2 regions of the Mesorhizobium sp. M0938 genome follow, and region 1 is predicted to be linked to the other one. Evidence: riboswitches for the same ligand, from Rfam matches in the RefSeq annotation. Region 1 holds a riboswitch; the other holds the start of a gene.
What was found. A riboswitch is a leader RNA that binds a small molecule or an ion and turns the genes downstream of it on or off. The one in region 1 is predicted to bind S-adenosylmethionine.

Region 1 (7,818 bases):
CGTCTCCGGCCATATCGATCTCAGCGTCGGCTCCGTCGCCGGCTTCATCGGCGCGCTCGCGGCGATGATGATGGTCATCTGGCCGCTCGGCCCTTTGAGCAATCCGCTGGTGGTGTCGATCATCTGCCTGATCGTCGGTGGCGCAATCGGCGCGGCGCAAGGCTACTGGATTGCGTATCACCGAATACCGAGCTTCATCGTCACACTGGCCGGGATGTTGATCTTCCGCGGCATCTGCCAGGCGCTGCTCGGTGGCGGGTCTTCCGTGGGGCCGCTTCCGGTCGGTTTCAAGGCGCTCAGCTCCGGCTTCATTCCTGACGTGATCGGCTCATTGACGCTGATCCCGCCGGTCGTCAACGCCGCCGGCAAGACGATCGTCGGCAGCGGGCTGACGCTGCACATGACGACGATCGTGATCGGCCTCGTCGCCGTATTCGCTTATGCCTATTTCGGGCTCAGGGCACGGCGCAGCCGCGAGCGGCATGGCTATGAAGCCGAACCTTTCATGCTGTTCGTCGTCAAGACCCTGGTGACCAGCGCCCTGGCGCTGTTCCTGGTCTACCAGTTCGCCACCTACAGAGGCCTGCCGATCGTCCTTGTGGTGATGGGCGCGCTGATCGCCCTGTTCGTCTTCGTCACCAAACGCATGACGATCGGCCGCCGCATCTATGCGATGGGCGGCAATGCCAAGGCGGCGCAGCTATCAGGCATCAAGACCGAACGGCTCACCCTTCTGGTGTTCGTCAATATGGGCGTGCTGTCGGCGCTTGGCGGCCTGATCATCGCGGCGCGCCTGGGGCAGGCCGTGCCGGCGGCGGGCCTCGGCAGCGAGCTCGATGTCATCGCCGCCGTGTTCATCGGCGGCGCTTCGGCGATGGGCGGCGTCGGCCAGGTCATCGGCGCTGTGGTCGGCGGTTTCATCATGGGTGTCATGAACAACGGCATGTCGATCATGGGCGTCAATGTCGACTGGCAGCAGGTAGTCAAAGGCCTGGTGCTGCTCGGTGCCGTGGTCTTCGACGTCTACAACAAGAACAAGGGTTGAGCCGGGAGAAACCTGGCCGGACGAGGAAACCATACGGGTCACATCGCGGCTGCCGGCAAGAGCCGGTGCGAAGAAGTCTCCTGAGAGACCAGGCCAGCGAGCGCAATCCGGACAAAGAATTTCACCCGTGGCACGGATTGGTCCCGAGCCGCGCAGGTCAGGGTTTGCCGAATGGGCAGCCGGGCCAAAGCACCAGAGAGAAGAGGGTACATCATGCTGATCTCCCAGATCCTCGACGACGCCGAAACGATTCGGGTCGTTGCCCGCAATGGCGGCAAGACCAGGATCATTAACGGCGCCCGCAGCGTTTATTCGCTGGCAATGGAGGCTGCACGCACCGGCAGCGGACTTGTCGCTCTCATCGAGCGCAAAGGATTCGGTGAAGCGATCGACCTCGATGCCGCCTATAAAAAGGGACGGCTTTTGTCGCCGATCAACCATCCGGATCCGGCGCATCTCCACCTCACCGGCACTGGATTGACGCATCTCGGTTCTGCCGCGACACGCGACGCCATGCACAAGAAGCTAAGCACCGACGGCGGGGAGCAGCTCACGGATTCCATGAAGATGTTCCGCATGGGACTGGAAGGCGGCAAGCCGGCCAAGGGCCAGACGGGGGTCCAGCCTGAGTGGTTCTATAAGGGAAACGGCACCATGGCGGTGGCGCCCGGTGCGGCGCTTCTGTCGCCCGCTTTCGCCCAGGATGCCGGCGAGGAACCGGAGGTTGCCGGCATCTATGTCATCGGCGACGACGGGGCGCCGTTCCGTGTCGGCTTCACGCTGTCGAACGAATTTTCAGACCACGTCACCGAGCGCGTGAACTATCTGTTCCTGGCGCACTCGAAGCTGCGCAACGCCTCTTTCGGGCCGGAGATCCTGATTGGCGATTTGCCGGCCGACATCAGGGGTTCGTCGCGCATCGTTCGCGACGGCAAGCTGCTGTGGGAAAAGCCGTTCCTGTCGGGCGAGGCGAACATGTCGCACACCATCGCCAATCTCGAACATCACCACTTCAAATACTCGGCCTTCCGCCAGCCGGGCGACGTGCATGTGCACATGTTCGGCACGGCGACGCTGTCCTTCGCCGACGGCGTCAGGACCGAGGCCGGCGACGTGTTCGAGATCGAGGCCAAGGATTTCGGCCTGCCGCTGCGCAACCCGCTGGAAATCGAGCAGCCGATGAAGGTGTCGGTGAAGGCACTGTAGCGGGTGATCTCCGGGGAGATGTCGCCGAAGGCGACAGAGGGGGTCGTCTCGCGTAGAGCGCCAGCCCCTGCGTCCGTGATAAGAGCCGAGCCCGGCCGGACCGACCCCCTCTGGCCTGCCGGCCATCTCCCCTCAAGGGGGGAGATTGGCAGTTCCTCAATAAATATCGAAGTCGAAATACTTGGCCTGGATCTTCTTGTAGGTTCCGTCGGCGACGATGGCGTCTATGGCGGCGTTGAGTTTTTCGCGCAGCGCATTGTCTTCCTGACGCACGGCGATGCCTGCTTCCGTCTCGGTGCCCTTGACGTCACCAACCATCTTGCAGCAGCCGTCGCTCGATTTCTTCATCCAGTCCATCAGCACGAACTTGTCTGAGAGGACCGCATCGAGGCGGCCGTTCATCAGGTCGGCAACCGCCTCCTCCTGGGTCGGATAGAGCTTAGCCTCGGCGCCGGCCTTGCCATAGACATCCTGTGCATAGTCGGCCTGGGTGGTCGAAGCCTGGGCGCCGACTGTCTTGCCGGCGAGTGCGGCGGGTTCGGTCGAGGCAATATCGCTGTCCTTCAAGGCCACCAGCGAAAGCGGTGTCGTATAGTATTTGTTGGTGAAGGAGACCTGCTTCTTGCGCTCCTCGGTAATGCTCATGGACGCGACGATGGCGTCGAATTTTCTGGCCTGGAGCGCCGGAATCATGCCGTCCCAGTCCTGCGTGACAAGTTCGCACTCGGCCTTCATCTGAGCGCAAAGCGCCTCGGCGATGTCGATATCGAAGCCGACGAGCTTGCCGTCCGCGGCGATGGTGTTGAACGGCGGATAGGCGCCTTCGGTGGCGATCTTCAATTTTTCCTGTGCTTGCGCCGACAAGGAGCCGGCCGATATCACCAGCATGGCGGCTGTTGCTGCCGATGCGATCCATCTTGAAATCTGCATTTTTTGTTCCCTTGGTTCAGAGCCACCCTGACGGCTGGGCATAGCCAAGCACGACCCGCATGGTTCAGGCAAGCACGGTCTCAGTCGTGATCGGCGATCAGCGCGGCGCGGAAATGCTTGGACAGTTTCAGGCCCTGCGCCTGGTAGTTCGAGCCGAGATCGGTGCCGTAGAGCGCCTGCGGCCGCTTCAGCATGTGCTCGTAGACCAGCCGTCCGACGATCTGGCCGTGGTCGAGGATGAACGGCACTTCGTGACTGCGCACTTCGAGCACCGCCCTGCTGCCGGTGCCGCCGGCCGCCGAATGGCCAAAGCCCGGATCGAAGAAGCCGGCATAATGGACGCGGAATTCGCCGACCAGCGGATCGAAGGGCGTCATCTCGGCGGCATAGAGCGGCGGCACATGCACCGCCTCCTGGCTGACGAGGATATAGAATTCGTCCGGATCGAGCACCAATTCGCCGGCACCGCTCTTGTAGAGCGGCTCCCAGAAGTCGACGACATCCTGCGCGGCGCGCTTGTCGACGTCGACCAGCCCGGTGTGGTGCTTGCCACGGTAACCGACCAGGCCATCCTTATCGCCATCGAGATCGATCGACAGCGCGATGCCGCCACCGGAAATATTGGGTGGCTCGGTGGCGACGAGCGTCTCGGCACGGTGCAATTCGTGCAGCTCGCCTTCCGACAAAAGCGCATTGCCGGTGCGGAACCTGATCTGCGACAGCCGCGAGCCGGCGCGGACGACGATCGGAAAGGTGCGCGGACTGACTTCCAGATAGAGCGGGCCGCTATAGCCGGCAGCGATCTTGTCGAACTCGTGGCCGCGATCGGTCATCACGCGGGTGAAGATGTCGAGCCGTCCGGTCGAGCTCTTCGGGTTGGCCGAGGCCGAAATGTTTGCCGGAAGCGCCAGGCTCTCGAGCAGCGGGACGATATAGACGCAGCCCGTCTCCAGCACCGCACCGTCGGCAAGATTGATTTCGTGCAGCTTCAGACGGTCGAGTTTTTCAGCGACCCTGTGGTTTGGGCCAGGCAGGAAAGAGGCGCGTACCCGCCAGGCCTTGTCGCCAAGCCTGAGGTCGAGGCTGGCTGGCTGGATCTGGTCGGCGTCGAGCGCGCGCAGCGACGTCAGCGCACCCGACTGGAACAGCGCGGAAATGTCCTGATCGGGAAGAATGCCTGTCTGCCGCAAAGTCTGGCTCCGCTTGAAGGCCGGGCAAGGTCTCGTTTCTTGCAGATTCGTGTCGCAAAACCGTGAGACACCCTCAGGGCGGACCCGAGGGCAGGCTTTTGCGGAACCTGCTGGTACAAACCTCTTAATCATGCCGGCAATTGACGCAAGCGAGGTCCGGGTCTAAAGGATCGTTATCCCGTGGTGATTTGGCCGGTCGGCTTGCAGCCACGTTAAACAAGTCGCTAAAGGACCGTCGGGCCGCAAGGCCGTATGGACCGGTTGCGACTTTCGCGGCCGGTTTTTTTGTGTCTGGAACAAAAGTGATGACAAGCAAGAAGCGTAACTGGAAACCTCAGACAGCACTCGTGCATAGCGGGACCTTGCGTTCCGGCTTCGGCGAGACCTCCGAGGCGATGTACCTCACCCAGGGCTATGTCTACGACACCGCGCAAGCGGCCGAGGCCCGCTTCAAGGGCGAGGAACCGGGCTTCATCTATTCGCGCTACGCCAATCCGACGGTCGACATGTTCGAGAAGCGCATGTGTGCGCTGGAAGGCGCCGAAGATGCCCGCGCCACAGCGTCCGGCATGGCTGCGGTGACGGCGGCGCTGCTGTGCAGCGCCAGGGCCGGCGACCATATCGTGGCGGCGCGCGCGCTGTTCGGCTCCTGCCGCTGGGTGGTCGAAACACTGGCGCCGAAATACGGCATCGAGGCGACGCTGGTCGACGGCACCGAAATCGGCAATTGGGAAAAGGCGGTCAGGCCCAACACCAAGCTGTTCTTCCTTGAAAGCCCGACCAATCCGACGCTGGAAGTCGTCGACATCGCAGCCGTTGCCTCGCTTGCCAATTCAATCGGCGCGCGGCTGATCGTCGACAATGTCTTTGCCACGCCCTTGCAGCAGAAGCCGTTGCAGCTCGGCGCCCATATCGTCGTCTACTCGGCGACCAAGCACATCGACGGCCAGGGCCGCTGCCTCGGCGGCGTCATCCTGTCGGACAAGAAGTGGATCGACGAGAACCTGCACGACTATTTCCGCCACACCGGCCCCAGCCTGTCGCCGTTTAACGCATGGACGCTGCTGAAGGGCCTCGAGACGCTGCCGCTGCGCGTGCGCCAGCAGACGGAAAGTGCCGGCCGGATCGCGGATTTTCTTGCCGAGCGGCCGGAGATCGCCCGCGTCATCTATCCGGGCCGCGCCGACCACCCGCAGGCGGCGGTCGTCAAGAAGCAGATGTCGGGCGGCTCGACGCTGATCTGCCTCGACGTCAAGGGCGGCAAGCAGGCGGCCTTCGCCTTCCAGAACGCGCTCGATATCGTGCTGATTTCCAACAATCTCGGCGACGCCAAGAGCCTGATCACCCATCCGGCGACAACGACGCACAAGAATCTGAGCGATGAGGCGCGCGCCGAACTCGGCATCGGGCCGGGCACGCTGAGGCTGTCCGTCGGACTTGAGGACACGGACGATCTGCTCGCGGATGTCGAGCAGGCACTTAAATCAGCCAAATAGCAGTCGCCGCGCGGCAGGGATTTCTCAGACGCTTTCTTCCAACTCGGTCATAGCCTTGGTGCGGATGGTCATGGCATTGCCGCGCCATTCGACAGCACCGCCCAGCCAGCCACGTGCCCAGATGGCGGGAAGCACCGTATCCCGCACGATCATCGCGGTGACGGTGCGTGGCGAGAGATACCAGCCCTTGGACCAGGCGAGCATGCATTCCGGCAGATAGGCAATCAGCAGTACGCATAAAGCCGTGGTGGGCAAGCTGACGCCGGCACTTGTCGCCGCAATCAGCGCCAACAGCAGTGGCATTGCCGCGCCGGTTAATATCTCGGGCGCGAAGAACAGCGGGAAGGTGACGCGGCGCAGCCGCGCCCAGCGGGCCTGGCGCGACCAAATTTCGCCAAATGTACGCTGGCCGAGCGGCTGCTCGAATGGCGAGGCGACGAGGTTGACGCGCAAACCGAGCCCATTGACCAGCTTGGTCGCAGCGGCGTCCTCAGCGATCTCGGCGGCGAGCGCGTGGATACCGCCGTTCGCGTCAAGCATCGGCTTGTTCCACAGCATGCTCTTGCCCTGGGCAAAGCCGAGGCCAAGTGCCTCACCGGCATATTGCCAGCGCGCCTGCAGCGTGTTGAGGAAAGCGCATTCGACTTCAGCCCAGAAGCCATCCGGCCGCGAGCCGATCGGGGTCGAGCAGACAAGGCCTGTGGTCGGCCGCCATGCGGCCATCAGGTGCTGGATATAGTCTTTGGGCATCAACACGTTGGAGTCGGCAAGGATGACCCAGTCGTGGCGTGCGGCTTCCCAACCCTTGGCGCAGTTATTGAGCTTGGGATTGGCGCTAATGCGGTCATCGCCGGTGAGCAGCCGCGCCGGCACATTGGGATAGCGGGCAATAGCGGCGTTGATGAGATTGACTACTGGATCGTCGGCATGGGCGACGCAGAAGATCAGTTCATAGTGTGGCCAATCGAGCGAGAAGGCGCGCTGAAGCGTCTCCTCGGTGAACGGCTCGACGCCACGCGACGGCACGACAATCGAGAGAGGCGGCGGCTTCCCGGAGGGTGCAGCGATGACATGCCGCTTCTTCAGCCGCGACGAGGCGAGCATGATGCTGGCGAGATTTGAAAGAAGAAGGGCTGAAGATGCAACGGCGGCTGCGAGAGTCAGTTCCATCGAGATCTGGTCACTCCGGAAAGGCCGCCTGCGGCCGTTTCATGAGAGCGCCGCGTCCATTTGGACGCGCAAAGGACGCTCTAACGCTTTTTGAGTCTACCGCATCGTGTTTTCCGAAAATCGAATTCGATTTACGGGCCGATGTGGTAGTCGACAGAGCGCCCGAGTCGCCCCGGCACGGTCTGTGCACACCAACATTGTCATGTGTCACTTAAATGACATTGTTTTTCGGCACGGGCGCTTTGAGGTCGGCAAACGGGGTCTGCGCTCCCGCATCAAACCGCGCAGCGGGACAAATGTTCCCTGCCGCAGCAACCGGAGTAATCCATGTACCGCGCCGTCACGCGCAACATCGAAGTGCTGGTCAGGCCGTTCTATCTGGAAGATCGCTCGGACCCGACGGAGAACCGCTATGTCTGGGGTTATCACGTAACCATAGACAATCAGTCGGACGAGTTCGTTCAGCTTCTGTCGCGCTATTGGCATATCACGGACGGCGCCGGCCGCGTCGAGGAAGTGCGCGGCGCCGGCGTCGTTGGCGACCAGCCCGAGCTCAACCCCGGCGACAGCTATCAATATACGTCCGGTTGCCCGTTGCCGACGCCTTCCGGCATCATGGTTGGCCACTACACGATGCGCAACAAGCGGGGCGAGACGTTCGATATCGCCATCCCCGCCTTTTCGCTCGACTTGCCGGGCACACGGCGCACCGTCAACTGACAGCTGTTACTGCGCCGCGGTAAATTCCGCTGGGTCGAAGTCATACTGCTTCGAGCAGAAT
Region 2 (7,818 bases), on a different contig from region 1:
ATAAGTTGGCTGTTCTTCAACCATCTTTACACCGCAAAATTTATCAGAGGTCACTTTGTTCGACGCGGCTCGCGACGATACCGGTTCGGGTTAGTTATACATAGCAACGCCTGCTGATCAAGAAACACTGCAATCCTTGGAGCGAGCTACCGTTTCAGCAGGAACACCGCTTGCTGGCCGAAGAAATTCCAGAACCACCACGGCATCGACAGGCCGATTTTCTGGCCATTGGCGTCGAGCGCTGTTGCCTTTTCCACCGTTGCGCCGAGTTCGTCGCAGAGATTGACGAAGTCGCGGATGGTGCAGAAGTGGATGTTGGGCGTGTCGTACCAGGAATAGGGCAGGTCCTTGGTCACTGGCATCCGCCCGTCGAGGAACAGCGAAACGCGCACCCGCCAATGGCCGAAATTGGGGAAGGAGACGATGGCGTGCTTGCCGATCCTGAGCAACTCGTCGAGCACCAGCTTCGGGTTGCGGGTCGCCTGCAAGGTCTGCGACAGGACGACGAAGTCAAAGCCCTTGTCGGGATAGAATTTGAGGTCCTTATCGGCATCGCCCTGGATGACGGATAGGCCGCGCGCCACGCATTCGTTGACGCCGCGCTGCGACAGTTCCATCCCGCGGCCGTCGACCTGCTTGGTCGCCTGCAGCAATTCGAGCAGCAGGCCATCGCCGGAGCCGACATCCAGCACCCGCGACTGCGCCGGGATGAGATCGGCGACGACTTCGAGGTCGACGCGCTGGGCGTGGTTGACACTCATGATGCCGGTCCAAAAAGTCTGCAATCCTCGGACGTCATGCGCTGAGCCCCCTGGCGCGAGCCGCCGAGGCGATGAAGCCGTTGATGGCGGCAAACAGTTCCGGCTCGTCGAGCAGGAAGGCATCGTGGCCGCGATCGGTCTCGATCTCGACGAAGGACACCGAGGCGCCGGCCGCGTTCAGCGCGTGGACGACCGAGCGGCTCTCCTCGGTCGGGAACAGCCAGTCGCTGGTGAAGGAGACCAGGCAGAAACGGGTCTTGGTGCCGGCAAAGGCGTCGGCCAGCCGTCCGCCATGGTCGGCGGCGAGGTCGAAATAGTCCATCGCCCGGGTCATGTAGAGGTAGGAATTGGCGTCGAAGCGGTCGACGAAGGTCATGCCCTGATGGCGCAGATAGCTCTCGATCTGGAAGTCGGCGTCGAAACCGAAGGTGAGCGCTTCACGATCCTGCAAATTGCGGCCGAATTTCCGGTGCAGGGCCGCCTCCGACAGATAGGTGATGTGAGCGGCCATGCGCGCCACGGCCAGTCCCTTTTCAGGACGCTTGCCCTGTTCGAAATATTTGCCGCCATGCCAGTCCGGATCGGCCATCACCGCTTGCCGGCCGACCTCATGGAAGGCGATGTTCTGTGAGGAATGGCGGGCGCCGGTGGCGATCGGCAGTGCCGAGAAAACGCGCTCCGGATAGCTCGACGCCCATTGCAGCACCTGCATGCCGCCCATCGAGCCGCCGAGCACCGAGAACAGTTTTTCGATGCCGAAATGGTCGACCAGCATCAACTGCGCCCGCACCATGTCGCGGATGGTGATGATCGGCAGGTCGAGCCCGTAGGGCTTGCCGGTGGCGGGATTGGTCGAGGCAGGGCCGGTGGAGCCGAGGCAGCCGCCGATGACGTTGGAGCAGATGACGAAGAAGCGGCTGGTGTCGATGATCTTGCCGGGGCCGATCAGCACTTCCCACCAGCCCGGCTTGCCGGTCACCGGATTGGTGCTGGCGACATGCTGGTCGCCGGTCAGCGCATGGCAGACGAGAATGGCGTTGGAGCGGGCGTCGTTGAGCGTGCCGTAGGTCTTGTAGGCGATCTGGAACGGTGACAGCAGCGTGCCGGCGTCGAGCTTGAGCGGCTTGTCGACACCAAAACGCAACACCGGGCTCGACGGCTCGTCGGCCTCGTTGTTGGTTCTTTTAGTGCGCACCGCGACCATCGCATCCTCTTACATCAACCAATCGCGCTTTTCCGAAAATCGGAACCGATTTTCGGGTCGATGCGATTGTCCGGCCGGCTACGGACAAACAAAAAACCGGCATTGCATTCGCAAAGCCGGTTACAGGATGCAAACGGCCCTTTAGCAAGTTGTTTAACGTGGCTGCAAGCCGACCGGCCAAATCACCACGGAATTTCGCCCCTCTTCTAGGGCCGGCGCGCTTCGGCGTCAACGGCCAGCCCCATGATTGCCGCCTCTCGACATTCCGGGCCACGGCTTGTATTTCCGCTGCGGCTTTCCAGGCGGAAGCGTTCTCGACGGATTTTTACGATATGAACCAGGCATCGGATCAGGCACGTCCAACGCCCCGCGCGGGGATCATGGACATCGAAGCCTATGTGCCGGGCAAAAGCACGGCGCCGGCCGGCGCCGCCAAGGTCCATAAATTGTCCTCGAACGAGAACCCGCTCGGCCCCTCGCCCAAGGCGATAGAGGCCGCTCGCGACGTTGCGGCCAAACTCGACATATATCCCGACGGCACCGCCAGGCGCCTGCGGGAAGCGATCGCCGAGGTGCATGGCCTCAACCCGGCCAACATAGTCTGTTCCAACGGCTCCGACGAGATTCTGGGCCTGCTGGCGCAGACCTATCTCGCGCCCGGCGATGAAGCCGTCATCACCGAACATGCCTTCATGGTCTACAAGATCTACATCCAGTCGGCAGGTGCTGTCCCGGTGTCGGTCAAGGAAACCAATGAGCGCGCCGACGTCGATGCGATCCTCGCTGCGGTGACGCCGCGCACCAGGATCATCTTCCTCGCCAATCCCAACAACCCGACCGGCACCTATTTGCCGTTCCAGGAGGTGCGCCGCCTGCATGCAGGCCTGCCTCGAAACGTGCTTATGGTGCTGGATGGCGCTTACGCCGAATATGTCCGCCGCAACGATTATGAAGCGGGCGTCGAACTGGTGGGCAGCACGGAAAACGTGGTCATGACCCGCACCTTCTCCAAGCTCGGCCTCGGCGGCGCGCGGATCGGCTGGATGTACGCGCCGATGCATATCATCGACGCGATCAACCGCGTGCGCGGTCCCTTCAACGTCAACGCGACGGCGATCGAGGCCGGCATTGCCGCGATCCGCGACCGCGCCCATGTCGAGCGCAGCGTGGCGCATAACGAGACCTGGCTGGCATGGGTGAGTGAGGAATTGACCAAGCTCGGGCTGCGGGTGACGCCGAGCGTCGGCAATTTCGTCCTCATCCACTTTCCCGAGGACAAAAAGCATTCAGCGGCAGCTGCGGATGACTACCTCTCCGCGCGCGGCTATATATTGCGGCGCGTTTCCGGCTACGGTTTCCCGAATGCACTGCGCATGAGCATCGGCACCGAAGAGGCCAATCGCGGCGTTGTCGCCGCCCTCGCGACATTTCTGAAAAGCTAAGACAATGACATCACCGATGTTCGAAAAGATCGCGCTGGTCGGCATCGGCCTGATCGGCTCGTCGCTGGCCCGCGTCATCCGCCGCGAAGGCCTTGCCCGCCACGTCGCCATCTCGACACGCAGCGAAACGACGCTGGCGCGGGCAAGGGAACTCGGCCTGGGCTCCTCCTACACGATGGACGCGAAAGAGGCGGTTCGCGATGCCGACCTGGTCATCGTTTCGGTGCCGGTCGGCTCTTCGGGCGAGGTCGCCGAGGAAATCGCACCGGCGTTGAAGCAGGGCGCCATCCTCACCGACGTCGGCTCGACCAAGGCGTCGGTGATTGCCCAGATTGAGCCGCATGTGCCCGATGGCGTGCACTTCATTCCCGGCCATCCATTGGCCGGCACCGAAAAATCGGGTCCGGATGCCGGCTTTGCCGAGCTGTTCGAAAACCGCTGGTGCATCTTCACGCCGTTGCCCGACACCGATCCCGCTGCATTGGAAAAGCTGTCGGAATTCTGGCGCCGCTGCGGCTCCAACATCGACACGATGGATCCCCAGCATCACGACATGACACTGGCCATCGTCTCGCATCTGCCGCACATCATCGCCTACAACATCGTCGGCACTGCCGACGATCTGGAGTCGGTGACAAAATCCGAGGTCATCAAATATTCGGCCTCCGGCTTTCGCGATTTCACCCGCCTTGCCGCTTCCGACCCGACCATGTGGCGGGATGTCTGCCTGCACAACAAGGATGCCATCCTCGAAATGCTGGCGCGGTTCTCGGAAGATCTGGCCTCGCTGCAGCGGGCGATCCGCTGGGGCGACGGCGAAAAGCTGTTCGACCTCTTCACCCGCACCCGCGCCGTCCGCCGCTCGATCATCGAGGCCGGCCAGGACATCGACGTACCGGATTTTGGCCGGCAAGCGGTCGAGCATCCCGCAAAGCAGTAGTCTGTCTCGACCGCCGGCCGTCAGTCCGCCGGCCAGTGAGCCGCCATCATCGCCAGTGTCTCGGCCCTGTCCGGCGCGCCCAGCCTGCCGCCGAAGCGCTGGCATTTGAGCGCGGCGGCGGCGCTGGCAAACCGCAATGTCCGTTCGATCGGCATGGCCTCCGCCAGCCCGACGGCAAAGGCGCCGTGAAACACGTCGCCGGCGGCAAGCGTATCCACTGCCTTGATCCTTGGCGCTGCGACATGGCGCACGGAACCCGCCGAACGGTCGAACCACCAGGTTCCCGCAGCGCCGCCCGTCACCGCAACAAATGCATCGGTGCGCCGGGCCAGCGTTTCACAGGCTTTTTGCGGACCTTGCTCCTCGCCGCAGAGGATGAACGCTGCCGGCTCCGACGCGACAATGTGCGAGGCCAACGGAAACAGGCGTTCCAGCACGTCCCGTGGCGCGGTGTCGGCGTCCAGTATGGCCGGACGGCCGATTGCGCGCGCAGCCGCCAGGGCCAGGGCTGCTGCACCCGGCCAGCGCACATCGACCAGGACGGCGTCGAATGCAGCGAGATCTCGGGTGGGGAGGGCCTCGGGGTCGGCCTGGGCGAGCTTGTCATAGAAAGGAATGATGATGCGCTCGCCATGCGTGTCGACCAAGATGGCCGACAGTGCCGACCGCGCGCCGCTGACGCGCCGGACAAAGCCGCAATCGACGCCCTCGGCCTCGATCCCGGCGACCAGCTGGTCGCCGACCAGGTCGTCCCCCGCACTCGCCCACAGCGATACGTCCGCGCCGAGGCGGCGTGCGGCGCAGGCCGCGCTCGAAGCCATGCCCGAGGCGATCTGGACGCCGTCGGACGCGATGAACTTGCCCTGATGTTGCGGAAGCGCGTCGACGCGAAGGATCGTATCGAGCGTCAGCGCGCCAACACTCAGGAGCTTCACCGGGCTGTTCATCTATCTTCCTGTTTGACCATGATTGCGAACTGTAGGTTCGCAATCATGGTCTAATCGACCGGCTTGATCCTGCCCAGCGGGATAAAACCGAGCGAGGCCTTGCCCTTGACGATCTTGAGGGGCATCGACGGTTCGTTGCCAAGCAGCGCCAGTCCGGCAAAGCCTGTTTTGATCTGGCTCTTCTGCTCGGGAATGGCCTTGCCGAGGATTGCCGCCACGGCCTTCGGGTCGCTAAGCCTAATCATCAGGTCGGCGTCGATCAGCCCATCGGCATCGACGGAAACCGGTCCGGAAACGGTGATGCGCGCGGTCCCCGACGACAGATCGAGCTTGCCGATATCAACCGCCTGGCCCCGCAGGCTCTTTGGCTGGTTCTGGATCAGCGCCACGCCGTTCTTCAGCGTCAGGTCGCCGCTACCGTCGAGCGGCGGCAGCACGCGGCCATCGATCGCCCCTGGATCGATTTCGAGATCGGTAAAGCTCCCGGTATAGTCGATGTCCTGACCGTTCGGACGCAATTGTCCGGCCGCCGTCCCGGCGCTGAACAGTTCGACCGGGTCGGTGCCATCAGCCGGATCGGTCTGGCCGGACAGGCCCTCGGCCTCCAGCGAAACGCGCCGGGGCAGGGGCCAGGACAGTTTCAGGTTCGCTCGCAGAGTGTCCCAGTCGATCCACAGCGGCGCCATCCCCGGGACGGAGGTCCTGAGCGGCCCCCGCAGGTCGGCGCCAGGCGACAGGATCTGGGTGATGTGCGTAACCGCGTTGACGCTGCCGAGCGAGGCGGCGACGTTCCGTGTGTCGTCCTGATATGCCAGGCTGTTGCAGGAAACGGCAAAGCTCGAGGGATAGCCGCTGACCGTGAGATTGGCGCAGTCAGCCTCGATGCCATTGCCGTTGAGCTCGGCCACGGCTTTGGCGGCTTCGCTCTTGACCTTGTCTGCCAGGTAGAACCAGCCGGCGCTGTAGATGCCGAACAGCACGACGATCAAAGCGCCAAGCCAGAAGAGGCGGCGGCGAAAATTCGGCGGGCGCTCGTCACTCGACGTCATGCTGCGGCTTTCGTTAGCGCGTGTTGCAGAGGCTGTCGTTTCCGGCAACATCAGGTAGATGGAGACGGATTTTAAAAACACCGATTCCAGTGCAGTGCCGCAACCAGGCTTGGCGATATGGGCGATTTTTGGGTTTTTGGCTACGGGTCGCTAATCTGGCGGCCGGGATTTGCGCATGTCGAGACACGGCGCGCCCGCCTCCACGGCTATCGCCGGTCGCTGTGCGTCTACTCATTCGTGCATCGCGGCACGCGCGAACGGCCCGGCCTAGTGCTCGGCCTCGACCGTGGCGGCTCCTGCGTCGGGCTGGCTTTCCGCGTCCCCGGCGAGCTGCGCACCGAAGTCATCACTTATCTGCGCGAGCGCGAGCTGGTCACCAGTGTCTATCTCGAGCGCATGCTTAGCATTCGCCTCGACAATGACGGCATGAACGTGGGCGATACGAACGGGGGCGAGATTGTCCCGGCGGTCGCCTATGTCGTCGACCGCACCCACGAGCAATATGCCGGCGCGCTCGATGCGGCGGACGCGGCGACCGTCGTTCACGGCGCCGTCGGCCAGTCGGGAAGGAACGAGGACTACGTACTCAGCACGCTGGAGCACCTCGAGGCGCTGGGTATCCGCGATTACTGGCTGGAAGAGGTGGGGAAACGGATCGGGTCGTGATCTTTTTCGTTGTTTGATGATCTCGTCCGAAAACCGGTACCTTCGGTTCGGATCGTGGTCCGGGCTACATTCTGAAAATCTGCTTTCCGAGATCGGCGCGGTCCAGGCTGTTTGTCACGGCGAGCTCGAATCCCGCCAGCGGATGGATGCCGCCGACTGGGACATGGAAATCGGGTTGGCCGAAGATGTCGACAATCTCGCGCAAAACTGCTCGGTCGGCTTCGACAGGCGGCGAAAAGAAATAGCGGTAGATATTTGCCCTGATCTCGACGCCGCTCAGCAGCACGTCGAAATTGTGCAGTTCGAAACGCTCGGCGCTCATGCCGCCATTGATGACCATCTGTCCGCCCATAGCGAGGGCGCGGATCAATTCGCCACTGACGGGTCCGCCGACATTATCGATAATCCCGTTCAGCCCGGCGCCGCCGGTTATTTCCATGACCGCATCCCTGATACCGACCTTCAAATCCGAGAGGTCGAGGACGGCGGTGGCACCAAGCCGCTTCAGATCCAGCCTGTCATGAGAGCGTCGCACGAGCGCGATCACGTTGATGCCGCGCCGTTGGGCGAACTGCATCACCATCGTCGAAACCGACGAGTAGCCGGCCGTAACGGCCAGCCACTGTCCAGCCTGAACACGGGAATCCGCAAGCAGGTCCCAGGCGGTGATGGGGTTCACCATCTGCCCGGCGCGTTCGAGCGGATAGTCGGCGGGTAGCGGGATAAGCCATTCGGCCGGAATGGCCGCATATTCGGCCCAGCTATTGTAGTAGCTGAATGCGACAAGCGTGCCCGGTTTCAAAGCGACG

Region 2: linked by a shared signal. The riboswitch ahead of metX (homoserine O-acetyltransferase MetX) and the one ahead of NKH73_RS17355 (O-succinylhomoserine sulfhydrylase) in region 1 are both predicted to bind S-adenosylmethionine.

Annotation. Positions count from the first base shown of each region.
Region 1 is NZ_JAMYNS010000009.1:4,592-12,409, forward strand. Features, by position in the region: gene mmsB (multiple monosaccharide ABC transporter permease) at 1-1,045, shown strand, start outside; gene araD1 (AraD1 family protein) at 1,259-2,251, shown strand; gene NKH73_RS17345 (ABC transporter substrate-binding protein) at 2,408-3,181, opposite strand; gene NKH73_RS17350 (2'-deoxycytidine 5'-triphosphate deaminase) at 3,262-4,371, opposite strand; SAM riboswitch at 4,542-4,619, shown strand; gene NKH73_RS17355 (O-succinylhomoserine sulfhydrylase) at 4,677-5,867, shown strand; gene NKH73_RS17360 (ceramide glucosyltransferase) at 5,892-7,037, opposite strand; gene apaG (Co2+/Mg2+ efflux facilitator ApaG/CorD) at 7,365-7,757, shown strand; gene NKH73_RS17370 (Hsp33 family molecular chaperone) at 7,764-7,818, opposite strand, start outside.
Region 2 is NZ_JAMYNS010000019.1:101,963-109,780, reverse strand. Features, by position in the region: gene NKH73_RS27095 (glycosyltransferase family 2 protein) at 1-24, opposite strand, end outside; gene metW (methionine biosynthesis protein MetW) at 147-761, opposite strand; gene metX (homoserine O-acetyltransferase MetX) at 796-1,965, opposite strand; SAM riboswitch at 2,087-2,164, opposite strand; gene hisC (histidinol-phosphate transaminase) at 2,298-3,407, shown strand; gene NKH73_RS27075 (prephenate/arogenate dehydrogenase family protein) at 3,412-4,347, shown strand; gene NKH73_RS27070 (sugar kinase) at 4,368-5,294, opposite strand; gene NKH73_RS27065 (DUF2125 domain-containing protein) at 5,345-6,343, opposite strand; gene NKH73_RS27060 (gamma-glutamylcyclotransferase) at 6,461-7,009, shown strand; gene NKH73_RS27055 (quinone oxidoreductase family protein) at 7,074-7,818, opposite strand, start outside.